3 regions of the Xenorhabdus sp. PB62.4 genome follow, and region 2 is predicted to be linked to each of the others. Evidence: riboswitches for the same ligand, from Rfam matches in the RefSeq annotation. Region 2 holds a riboswitch; each other region holds the start of a gene.
The links. A riboswitch is a leader RNA that binds a small molecule or an ion and turns the genes downstream of it on or off. The one in region 2 is predicted to bind thiamine pyrophosphate.
Positions count from the first base shown of each region.

Region 1: it holds a riboswitch for thiamine pyrophosphate, as region 2 does, so the genes downstream of both, thiD (bifunctional hydroxymethylpyrimidine kinase/phosphomethylpyrimidine kinase) here and thiB (thiamine ABC transporter substrate binding subunit) in region 2, are expected to answer to the same signal.
Region 3: it holds a riboswitch for thiamine pyrophosphate, as region 2 does, so the genes downstream of both, thiC (phosphomethylpyrimidine synthase ThiC) here and thiB (thiamine ABC transporter substrate binding subunit) in region 2, are expected to answer to the same signal.

Region 1 is NZ_NKHR01000021.1:51,301-54,582, forward strand. Features, by position in the region: gene fbaB (class I fructose-bisphosphate aldolase) at 1-830, shown strand, start outside; gene thiD (bifunctional hydroxymethylpyrimidine kinase/phosphomethylpyrimidine kinase) at 930-1,730, opposite strand; TPP riboswitch at 1,772-1,864, opposite strand; gene cspC (cold shock-like protein CspC) at 1,988-2,197, opposite strand; gene Xenpb_RS15435 (hypothetical protein) at 2,762-2,866, shown strand; gene Xenpb_RS15440 (amino acid permease) at 3,045-3,282, opposite strand, start outside.
Region 2 is NZ_NKHR01000005.1:5,786-9,067, reverse strand. Features, by position in the region: gene thiP (thiamine/thiamine pyrophosphate ABC transporter permease ThiP) at 1-381, opposite strand, end outside; gene thiB (thiamine ABC transporter substrate binding subunit) at 357-1,370, opposite strand; TPP riboswitch at 1,512-1,616, opposite strand; gene rppH (RNA pyrophosphohydrolase) at 1,733-2,263, shown strand; gene ptsP (phosphoenolpyruvate--protein phosphotransferase) at 2,273-3,282, shown strand, end outside.
Region 3 is NZ_NKHR01000015.1:101,209-104,490, forward strand. Features, by position in the region: gene thiC (phosphomethylpyrimidine synthase ThiC) at 1-1,377, opposite strand, end outside; TPP riboswitch at 1,528-1,652, opposite strand; gene Xenpb_RS13160 (YadA C-terminal domain-containing protein) at 1,718-3,282, opposite strand, start outside.

The DNA.
Region 1 (3,282 bases), on a different contig from region 2:
ATCAGGGCGTTGAACATTCTGCGAGTGCTTCTTTTGCCACCAACCCGCTCTATTTTGACCCTAAAAATATCGTTGAATTGGCGATCGAAGCGGGTTGTAACTGTGTTGCTTCAACTTATGGTGTGCTGGCATCAGTTTCTCGCCGTTATGCCCATAAAATTCCGTTCTTGGTAAAACTAAATCATAATGAGACGTTAACCTATCCAGCCCAATATGACCAAACCTTGTATGCCAGTGTCGAACAGGCATTTAACATGGGTGCAGTTGCGGTCGGTGCAACAATCTATTACGGCTCTCCTGAATCACGTCGCCAAATCGAAGAAATCTCTGCCGCATTCGAACGCGCTCATGAACTAGGCATGGTTACTGTGTTATGGGCTTATCTGCGTAATTCGGCATTCAAAAAAGATGGAGTTGATTACCATACCAGCGCCGACTTAACGGGCCAGGCGAATCATCTGGCAGCAACAATCGGTGCTGATATCGTTAAGCAGAAAATGGCTGAAACTAATGGTGGCTATACGGCTATTGGGTTTGGGCATACTGATAAACGTGTTTATAACAATTTGACTACTGAACACCCGATTGATCTCGTTCGCTATCAGCTTGCTAACTGTTACATGGGGCGCGCTGGATTAATCAATTCGGGTGGGGCTTCCGGCGATAACGACTTGAGTGATTCAGTCCGTACCGCTGTCATCAACAAACGTGCCGGAGGCATGGGGTTGATCCTCGGTCGCAAAGCGTTCAAGAAATCAATGAAAGAAGGCGTTGAGCTAATTCACTCCGTTCAGGATGTTTATCTCGACAAAAAGATCACAATCGCGTAATCCAGCTTTTTTCACTTCCCATACTCAAGATGGGGATACAAATATCCCCATTATTTAATACAAGTACTTCATTTAATGACAAGCGGGCACCCACATTATTCACCACCACTGGTGAAAATGGTGGACTGGCCCTATTCCCTGACCAACTTCGAGGGTATCAGCCTGCGCAAGCGCATTCTGCAAATACATTTTTGCAACAGGCAACGTGCTTTGCCAATCAGGATAACGGGGACGTAATGCAGTAAGTGCGGCAGACAAAGTACAACCTGTACCATGAGTATTCCGTGTATTCACCCGGGTTGAAGTAAAACGCCATTCACCTTCAGGAGTAAACAGCCAATCGGGGCTTTCCTCATTGATCAAATGACCTCCTTTCAATAAAACTGCCTGACATCCTATTGAAAGCAATTCACGCCCCTGTTGCAACATATCAGCTTCTGTTTTGGCAAGAGCGCATTTCAGTATAGCAGCAGCTTCCGGTAAGTTTGGTGTGACCAAAGAAACAATTGGCAGTAACTGTTCTACCATTGCTGTAACGGCTTCTGGTAATAATAGTGGATCACCACTTTTTGCCAGCATAACAGTATCCAATACGATGTAAGGAATAGGATAACGGCGCAATGTTTCAGCCACTATAGCGACATTAGCAGCATTCGATAACATGCCAATTTTGGCGCTATCTATTCTGATATCTGAAAGTACAGATTCGAGTTGGGAAGCAACAAAGAGGGGATCGATATCATAAATTGATTGTACGCCCATTGTATTTTGGGCAACCAGTGCAGTTATCACAGCCGTGCCATAAGCACTAAGCGCGGAAAAAGTCTTTAAATCGGCCTGAATGCCGGCACCACCGCTAGGATCTGTCCCTGCGATAGTCAGTGAGTTAATTCTCATTATGGTGATTCCTATCACCAGCCAAAGAAAAGCAGATATCAAAATAGGAGATACCATGACTTCCCTACGCTGGCATTATCCAGATCAGGTAATACGGGTACTTCTCAGCTCAATAAAGAACGCCCCGAGTCAAAATAAAAATCACTCTATTAGTATCCCAATAGAGTGATATTTGCAATGGTTTATTATCAGACAATAAAACCAGACTGACAATAATACATTTAGCCAGTAATTAAATACTAACCAAAATAAATTTATTACTATAAAGCTGAGACGTTTGCAGCAGCAGGGCCTTTAGGACCATCCTGAATTTCAAACTCAACTTGTTGGCCTTCAGACAATGTTTTAAACCCATCTTTCATAATTGCAGAAAAATGTACAAATACATCTTTGCTACCATCAGCTGGAGTAATAAAACCAAAACCTTTAGACTCGTTGAACCACTTCACGGTACCAGTGATTTTTGCCATTTCAAAAATTTCCTTTGAATCACTTTATTAGCCGACAGGCATAAAAATAAACAAACCAGTATTGGTTGCTGTTATTTATTAACAAAACAGAACTTCGTTTACCCATGTGTTTTATCACATACTCTTTATATAATCGCAAGCCATTTTTTTCAGGTGCTGGAGCTAACGCACACATTTAAAATACTTAACATCCATACCGATTTGAAATTACACAATAATTTTTAAGTTATATAACTTCATGAATAAATACAAAAAGAAAATTTTAACCCAAGAAACAACTTTAATTAATCTAATATATAATGCTGTTTTTTACGCCTGTTATAGAGTAGATCAGAGAGTTATAGTTATCCCGAAGTTGCATTTCGGATAACTATAAAATAATGGTTAATTTCGCACCTATTCATTGAAGCATACAATATAGTTATTCTACATATAACCAGATTACTTTTTGTTTATCATTTATTAAATATTGTTCAATTATAATATTAATTGCTAAAAATCGACTATTAATGACATTTATTTACCCGTAATCACATAGCATAACCGTTTTACCTATGGACTCACATAATCGTCTTGAGACGATTTAGACTCTCTTTTCAATCAACCTATATTCCCGGTATATACAATAATGGTAATGTGCTGTTTAGCTGGTTACGTTGGCAATGGTAAATATCTAATATATCGAAATTCATTGGGTATATAACAAAAACTCTCTTAATCAATTGGTTTTCATATATCACTATGTTTGTCATATTGGTGTTTGTCATATTAGTACTGACAATAATAATCAGCCGGATATCGATATCATACCCGGCTGAAAAACATGCTGAATGGATTAATAGCTAGTTTACTCGTTTGTCTGCTTTTTTGATCTAGCCACCAAGTAACCCACCCACAATACACCAATCCAGAATGGCATCAGAATAACTGAAATACGAATTGCTGGCATCATCAGAATAATGACGAGAATGAACGCCAAGAATGCCAGACACAGGTAGTTCCCGAATGGATACCATAATGCCCGAAATTGTGTCTTAACACCTTCTTTGTTCTTAGCCGCGCGGAATTTCAGGTGAGCAAAACAA
Region 2 (3,282 bases):
CCATTGGGAAATATTTGCCAGCCAGCCGGTTTGACCGTAAACAGTGAGAATACCAAACAGAGCGACCAAAACAGGAAGGATCAATGTCATTGCGCATAAGCGCAGAAACAGCATCTTGCCCGGAAAATGGCGGCGATAAAGCGCCCTTGCAAGGAAAATGGCGGGTATTACCGATAATACGGCAGATAAGAACGCTTGCCGGAAGGTGAACTGAATCACATGCCAGAGATAATTGTCATGCAGGAATATCTGCCAGTCGCTTTCAGGCGCATTGAACCACAGCGTACCAAATGCCGACAGGGCAACGATAATTAACAGGCCGGAGGCAATAACCCCCGGCAATATCCAACCCGCAATTAACGGCTGACAGCGCTTTGCCATATACGGATCCATTTGGTACGGTGTTTTGCCACATCATCTGCATTGAATAGCAGGGATTTCTCAGGAACCGTGAGTTGCTTGAAAACCTCAGGCAAAGGAATATCAATCACGGGGTACATCCATTGAGTCGTCGGGAGGGCTTGCTGGAATGCCGGCGATACCATGAAATTCATGAACTTTTGTGCCAGCTCAGGCTGTTTGCTTGAGGCTAATTGGGCTGCGACTTCAATCTGCAAATAATGCCCTTCCTCAAATATCGCCGCCGCATAATTATCTTTTTTCTCTGACATAATGTGATAGCCCGGTGAAGTGGTATAGCTCAGCACCATATCACCTTCGCCTTTTAGGAACAGGCCATAGGCTTCACTCCACCCTTTCGTGACAGTAAGCGTCTTTTTGGCTACTTTCTGCCACTCCTGTGCGGTGTTATCGCCATAGAGCTCCTGCATCCAGAGCAGGAAGCCCAAGCCCGGAGTGCTGGTGCGCGGGTCTTGATAAATAATCTTCCAGTTCTGGTGACTATTGATTAATTCATCCATACTTTTTGGTGGGTGAGGTAAGGTGTTCTTGTTGTAAATGAAGGCAAAGTAACCGTAATCGTAAGGAATAAATGTTGTATTGTTCCATGGGATGGGTAATTTCAGTTTTGATACATCAACATGGCTTGGTGCAAACAACCCTGTTTGTTGGGCGGCTTGGATCAAGTTGTTATCCAAGCCCAGCACGATATCTGCTGATGTTTTTTTGCCTTCCATTCTCAAACGGTTCAGTAAGGATACGCCATCTTCCAGAGCAACAAGTTTCAGTTCACAACCACACTCTGCTTCAAAGGCTTTTTTAATGGCTGGGCCAGCTCCCCATTCAGAGGCAAATGAATCATAAGTGTAAACTGTCAATGTTGGCTTCGATTGAGATGCTTGGGCAAAGACACAGGCAGAAATCAATAGCGTATTGATGGCGATAAAACTGAAAAATAATTTCTTAAACACTTTGCTCTCCTGTAGTTGTAGGCATTAGTTGTAGGCATTAGTTGTAGACATTAGTTATGGACATTAGCCATTAACGTTCGTTATTAGCAGATTGGCAAAGGATCTGAGAAGGTGCTAAATGAAAATTACTTATTTTATATCAAGGATTAGCGTCTCAAATCCCTACGCCGGTACTAACCGGTTCAGGTTCGACGGGTTTGTTCTCAGCAAAACTGTTTCATTACAGCCGCACCCCGTTGAGATGGCGGTATTGTAGAGACTTAAGCTACGTCTGCAAAGTCCAATCATAGAGGTTTACCGCTTGAGGTGAGTGTGAAACAATTAGCCATCTTTTCAAATGTATTTTATCGAGAGGTAGTCTGGTGATCGATGATGATGGCTACCGCCCGAATGTAGGAATTGTAATTTGTAATCGCCAAGGGCAGGTTCTGTGGGCCCGCCGTTATGGGCAGCATTCCTGGCAGTTTCCTCAGGGGGGTATCAATCCGGGGGAATCACCAGAGCAAGCGATGTATCGCGAGTTGTTCGAAGAAGTTGGTTTAAGTCGCAAAGATGTACGGGTCCTCGCCTCGACCCGTAGTTGGTTGCGTTACAAATTACCCAAGCGTTTGGTGCGTTGGGATACAAAGCCTGTTTGTATTGGGCAAAAGCAACGCTGGTTTTTATTGCAGTTGCTGTGTAATGAAGCAGAAATTAATGTGCAGCGCAGTAAAACGCCGGAATTTGATGGCTGGCGTTGGGTTAGTTATTGGTATCCTGTCCGGCAAGTGGTTTCTTTTAAACGGGATGTATACCGCCGCGTGATGAAAGAATTTTCTTCCATTGTGATGCCAATACAGGAATCTGCTTCACAGATACATTCACCTTATTTACATCGTCGTAGAAGAAGTTAGGTAATTGTTATGCTCACGCGCTTACGGGAAATTGTCGAAAAAGTGGCTATGACAGCTAATTTATCTGAAGCGCTTGAGCTGTTGGTCAATGAAACTTGTCAGGCAATGAACACGGATGTCTGTTCTATTTATCTGGCAGATCATCAGCGACATTGTTATTACCTAATGGCAACCAAAGGGTTGAGAAAACCCCGAGGTCAAGCGATCAGTCTGGCTTTTGATGAAGGCGTCGTGGGCGAAGTCGGACGTTTGTCTGAACTAATCAACCTCGCAGATGTCCGCGAACATCCTAGTTTCAAATATATCCCCCAAGTCAAGGAAGAAAGCCTGCGGGCTTTTTTAGGTGTGCCTATTATTTATCGCCGTCAGTTGCAGGGAATATTAGTTGTTCAGCAACTTGAACGGCGGTTGTTTGATGAAAGTGAAGAATCTTTCATGGTTACACTGGCGACTCAGCTTGGTGTTATTCTTGCCCAGGCGCAGACAAAAGGGTTATTTGGTCAGTACCGTCAAACCCGGATTAAGGCTCTCTCTATTTCTAATGGCATTGTTATGGCTCAGGGATGGCAGGATCGTTCACAACCTTTGTTGGATCAGGTATCTGAGGCATTAACGCTGGACTATCAGGCTGAACGATCAAGACTGACTCGGGCCCTGGAGCAAACTACAGCGGAGTGTCGCCGGATTAGCAAGCGTTTCACTGTGAGTTCACAGAAAGAAAGTGCTGCCATTTTTGATCTCTATTCTCATTTATTAAATGATCCCCAACTCAAGCAAGATCTGTTTTATTCCGTCGATAATGGTTTTATGGCGGAATGGGCGATCAAAGTCGTGATTGAAAAATACGCCGAACAGTTTGCCAGCTTGCAAGACCCCTATATGCGAGAAAGAGCGTCTGATCTGCGGGCGCTTGGGCAGCGGGTATTGTTTCATCTGGATGATTCTTTCGCTGGCGCTGGTCAGTGGCCGGAACGCTTTATTCTGGTTGCCGATGAGCTTAGTGCCAATTTGTTGGCCGA
Region 3 (3,282 bases), on a different contig from region 2:
GATATGCCCCGGCCCTTCTATCATAACCTGAACATCGTACTCCCATGCGATTCTGGTCAGTTCTCCCAGAGTATGCAGTTCGGAAAATTGTGCTTCATCATTGGCATCCTGAATGGAGCCGGGACGCAATCCATCACCCAAAGAGAGGGAAACATCATAGGCGGCACAGATTTCACAAATTTCACGGAAGTGCGTGTAGAGGAAATTTTCCTGATGATGGGAAAGACACCATTTCGCCATAATCGAGCCACCACGGGAAACAATACCTGTCAGGCGCTTGGCAGTCATTGGCACGTAACGCAGTAACACCCCTGCGTGAATGGTGAAGTAATCGACACCTTGTTCGGCTTGTTCCAGCAACGTATCGCGGAACATTTCCCATGTCAGGTTTTCCGCTATGCCATTGACTTTTTCCAGTGCCTGATAAATCGGTACTGTACCAATGGGAACCGGGCTATTGCGTAGTATCCATTCACGGGTTTCATGGATGTAGCGTCCGGTAGAGAGATCCATCACCGTATCTGCGCCCCAGCGGGTAGACCAAATCAGTTTTTCCACCTCTTCTTCAATGGATGAGGTGACAGAAGAGTTACCGATATTTGCATTGACCTTCACCAAAAAATTGCGGCCAATAATCATGGGTTCGGATTCGGGATGGTTAATATTGGCAGGGATGATCGCGCGACCGGCAGCAACTTCCTGACGGACAAATTCTGGCGTGATGTTTTCCGGTAAGTTGGCACCGAAACTTTGTCCTGCATGTTGTTGGCGCAGGACTTCATTGCGAATACGTTCGCGTCCCATATTTTCGCGCAGTGCGATAAATTCCATTTCTGGCGTGATGATGCCTTGGCGCGCATAGTGCAATTGGGTAACACGTTTGCCTTGTCTGGCTTTCAGTGGATGTGGACGATGGTGAAAACGCAGGTGATCCAGCCCGGCGTCGGCGAGACGTTGTTGCGTAAAATCGGAACTGAGAACGGAGACAGGCTCTGTATCATCACGTTCGTCGATCCACGGCTGGCGGATTTTGGGTAATCCCGTCTGCACATCCAGCACGGAAGTAGGATCACCATAAGGGCCGGAAGTGTCATAAACGGGCACAGGTTCGTTTTCCTCAAATTGAGGTTGCTCTTTTGTGCCATCCACCAGCGTGGGGGATAACTGAATTTCACGCATCGGAACCTGAATATCCTGACGGGAACCTTCAAGATAAATGCGCTTTGAGCTAGGAAACGTCACGCCTTGAATGGAACTGATAAATGCCTGCGCTGCATCTCGCTGCGCTTTACGCGGCCTTGCAGGGTGGGCTTTGGGGGAAATATCCGTGGCTGGAATAACGGAACCGGAAATAACGGTATTGTTGGACTTAGACATAGCAAATTCCTGACTGTGTTATCGCCTGTCTCATTGCTGAACAGGCTTAAGTTGAGAAAATTGCTTGTCTGGAGCTCGCAGGGAGTAATGGTTGATGCTGTTTGGTATTTGTACACGTTATTTGTATAGATGTACGCTGATACTAACAGCGGAGTGATTACTCTTGTTCCCTTCGCGGGTACTAGCCCGATCAGGTTCTGCGGATCCCGAATTAACGGTCTCAGCCTGTGTCCATCGTGATATACGTTGAACGCTAGGCACTCCGACAAGAAAAAAACACCCCAGAGTATAAAGGGGATTATGAAAACTACAACCTAAAACTTGTACTCTTTAAGTGAGATTAAAATCCAATGGTAATCCCTGAGTTCAGCCCGGTACCACTTTGAGTGTCATACATCATGGCAACTTTTATTTGAATATGTGGGCTAACGGTAAAAATAGAACCCACAGCTCCCGCGGCTTGCCCACGGTATGAGGCGATACCAAAACCAACTGAGAGTTTATTACTATTTTTTGATGGAATGGCAGTTGCTGCCATTGCAGCAGAAATGCCTGCATTGATTTTTTTTTGTTGTTTATCAGCGTAGCGGTTCAATTGATCAAACCGGGTATCGACATAATAGTTTTTTGCCATTTTTTCAAACACCGTTTGGTAGTGGGTTTTTTGCGTATTGGTGTAGTGTATTGATTGTCTGGTGATACGCTGGAATCGTTTTTTGGCATCATCTTTTGCCGACAACAGAATATCATTGGTATGCTTATTGGCTTGTGTCTGTAAGGCATCGGCTTGTGTTTTGATCTTCTTGGGAAGTGCTGTTATTCCTGCTTCGACATAGGTTCTTGACTGCGTTAAGGTATTGTCACGGCCATTATTTAGCTGTTTGACATTGATGATATGATTATCTTCAGTGCCTGTTTTAACGCCTGTTATCTGGCGTTGACCAATGTTCAGTTCATCTGTGCGTGTTGCTTTTGAATTTTCACCGAATGCGATCCCTCCATTGGTGCTGAATGAACCTGCGCCGAGGGAAATAGTATGATCTCCGTCGGCTTTGCCACCAATAGCAATGATTTCACTGCCAGCGGTGTCTTCGGCATTTAAGGCTACGGCATTTTTTAAGGTAGTGGCAGCGGAAGTACGAATAGTCGTACCAGTAGTTACAGTATTGTTATTGTGCCCAAAGATAATGCTGGAAGTTATTTCAGCCACAGCAGATCCAATCCCTGCATCACCGATTCCCCCTAAGATACTTTTATTTAAAGTTATTTGGGATAGAGATTGGTTTTTGTCATCTTTGAATAATTTATTGCTTTGAATAATAGTATTCTCGTGTCCTTTAATATAAGAGTCGGCTGTGTGATCAAGCGTGTTATTTGAGCCTGATACTTTATTTTTAACCGAGCTGATGAGGATGTTATTATCATTAATAATGGTGTTTCTTTGAGAGTTGGTTAACTGATTTACACTACCGTTGATACTATTTTCTTTAGAGTCAGTTAACTTGTTTTCATTCCCATTGATGCTGTTTCCTTTAGCATCAGAGAGATGGTTTTTATCGCCCTGAACTTCGTTTTCATTGGAGCGTGTTAATGTATTTTCATTACCTTTGATGTTCTTATTATCATTAGAGTTATCTAATGTGTTGTTATCACCGCTGATATTTTTGTTTCTGTTGGAATGGGTTAACGCAGTGTTGTTGCCAGTAATATTATTTTCGTCAGCGTTGGTTAAGTTGTTTTCATGTCCATTGATACTATTCCCTTTAGCATCCGAGAGATAATTTTTATCACCATTAATTTCATTTTCATTGGAATATTCTAATTTATTCTCATTGCCTATTATTTTTTTATTATCATCGGCATTGTCTAATATATTGTTATCACCACGAATATTTTTGTTTCCAT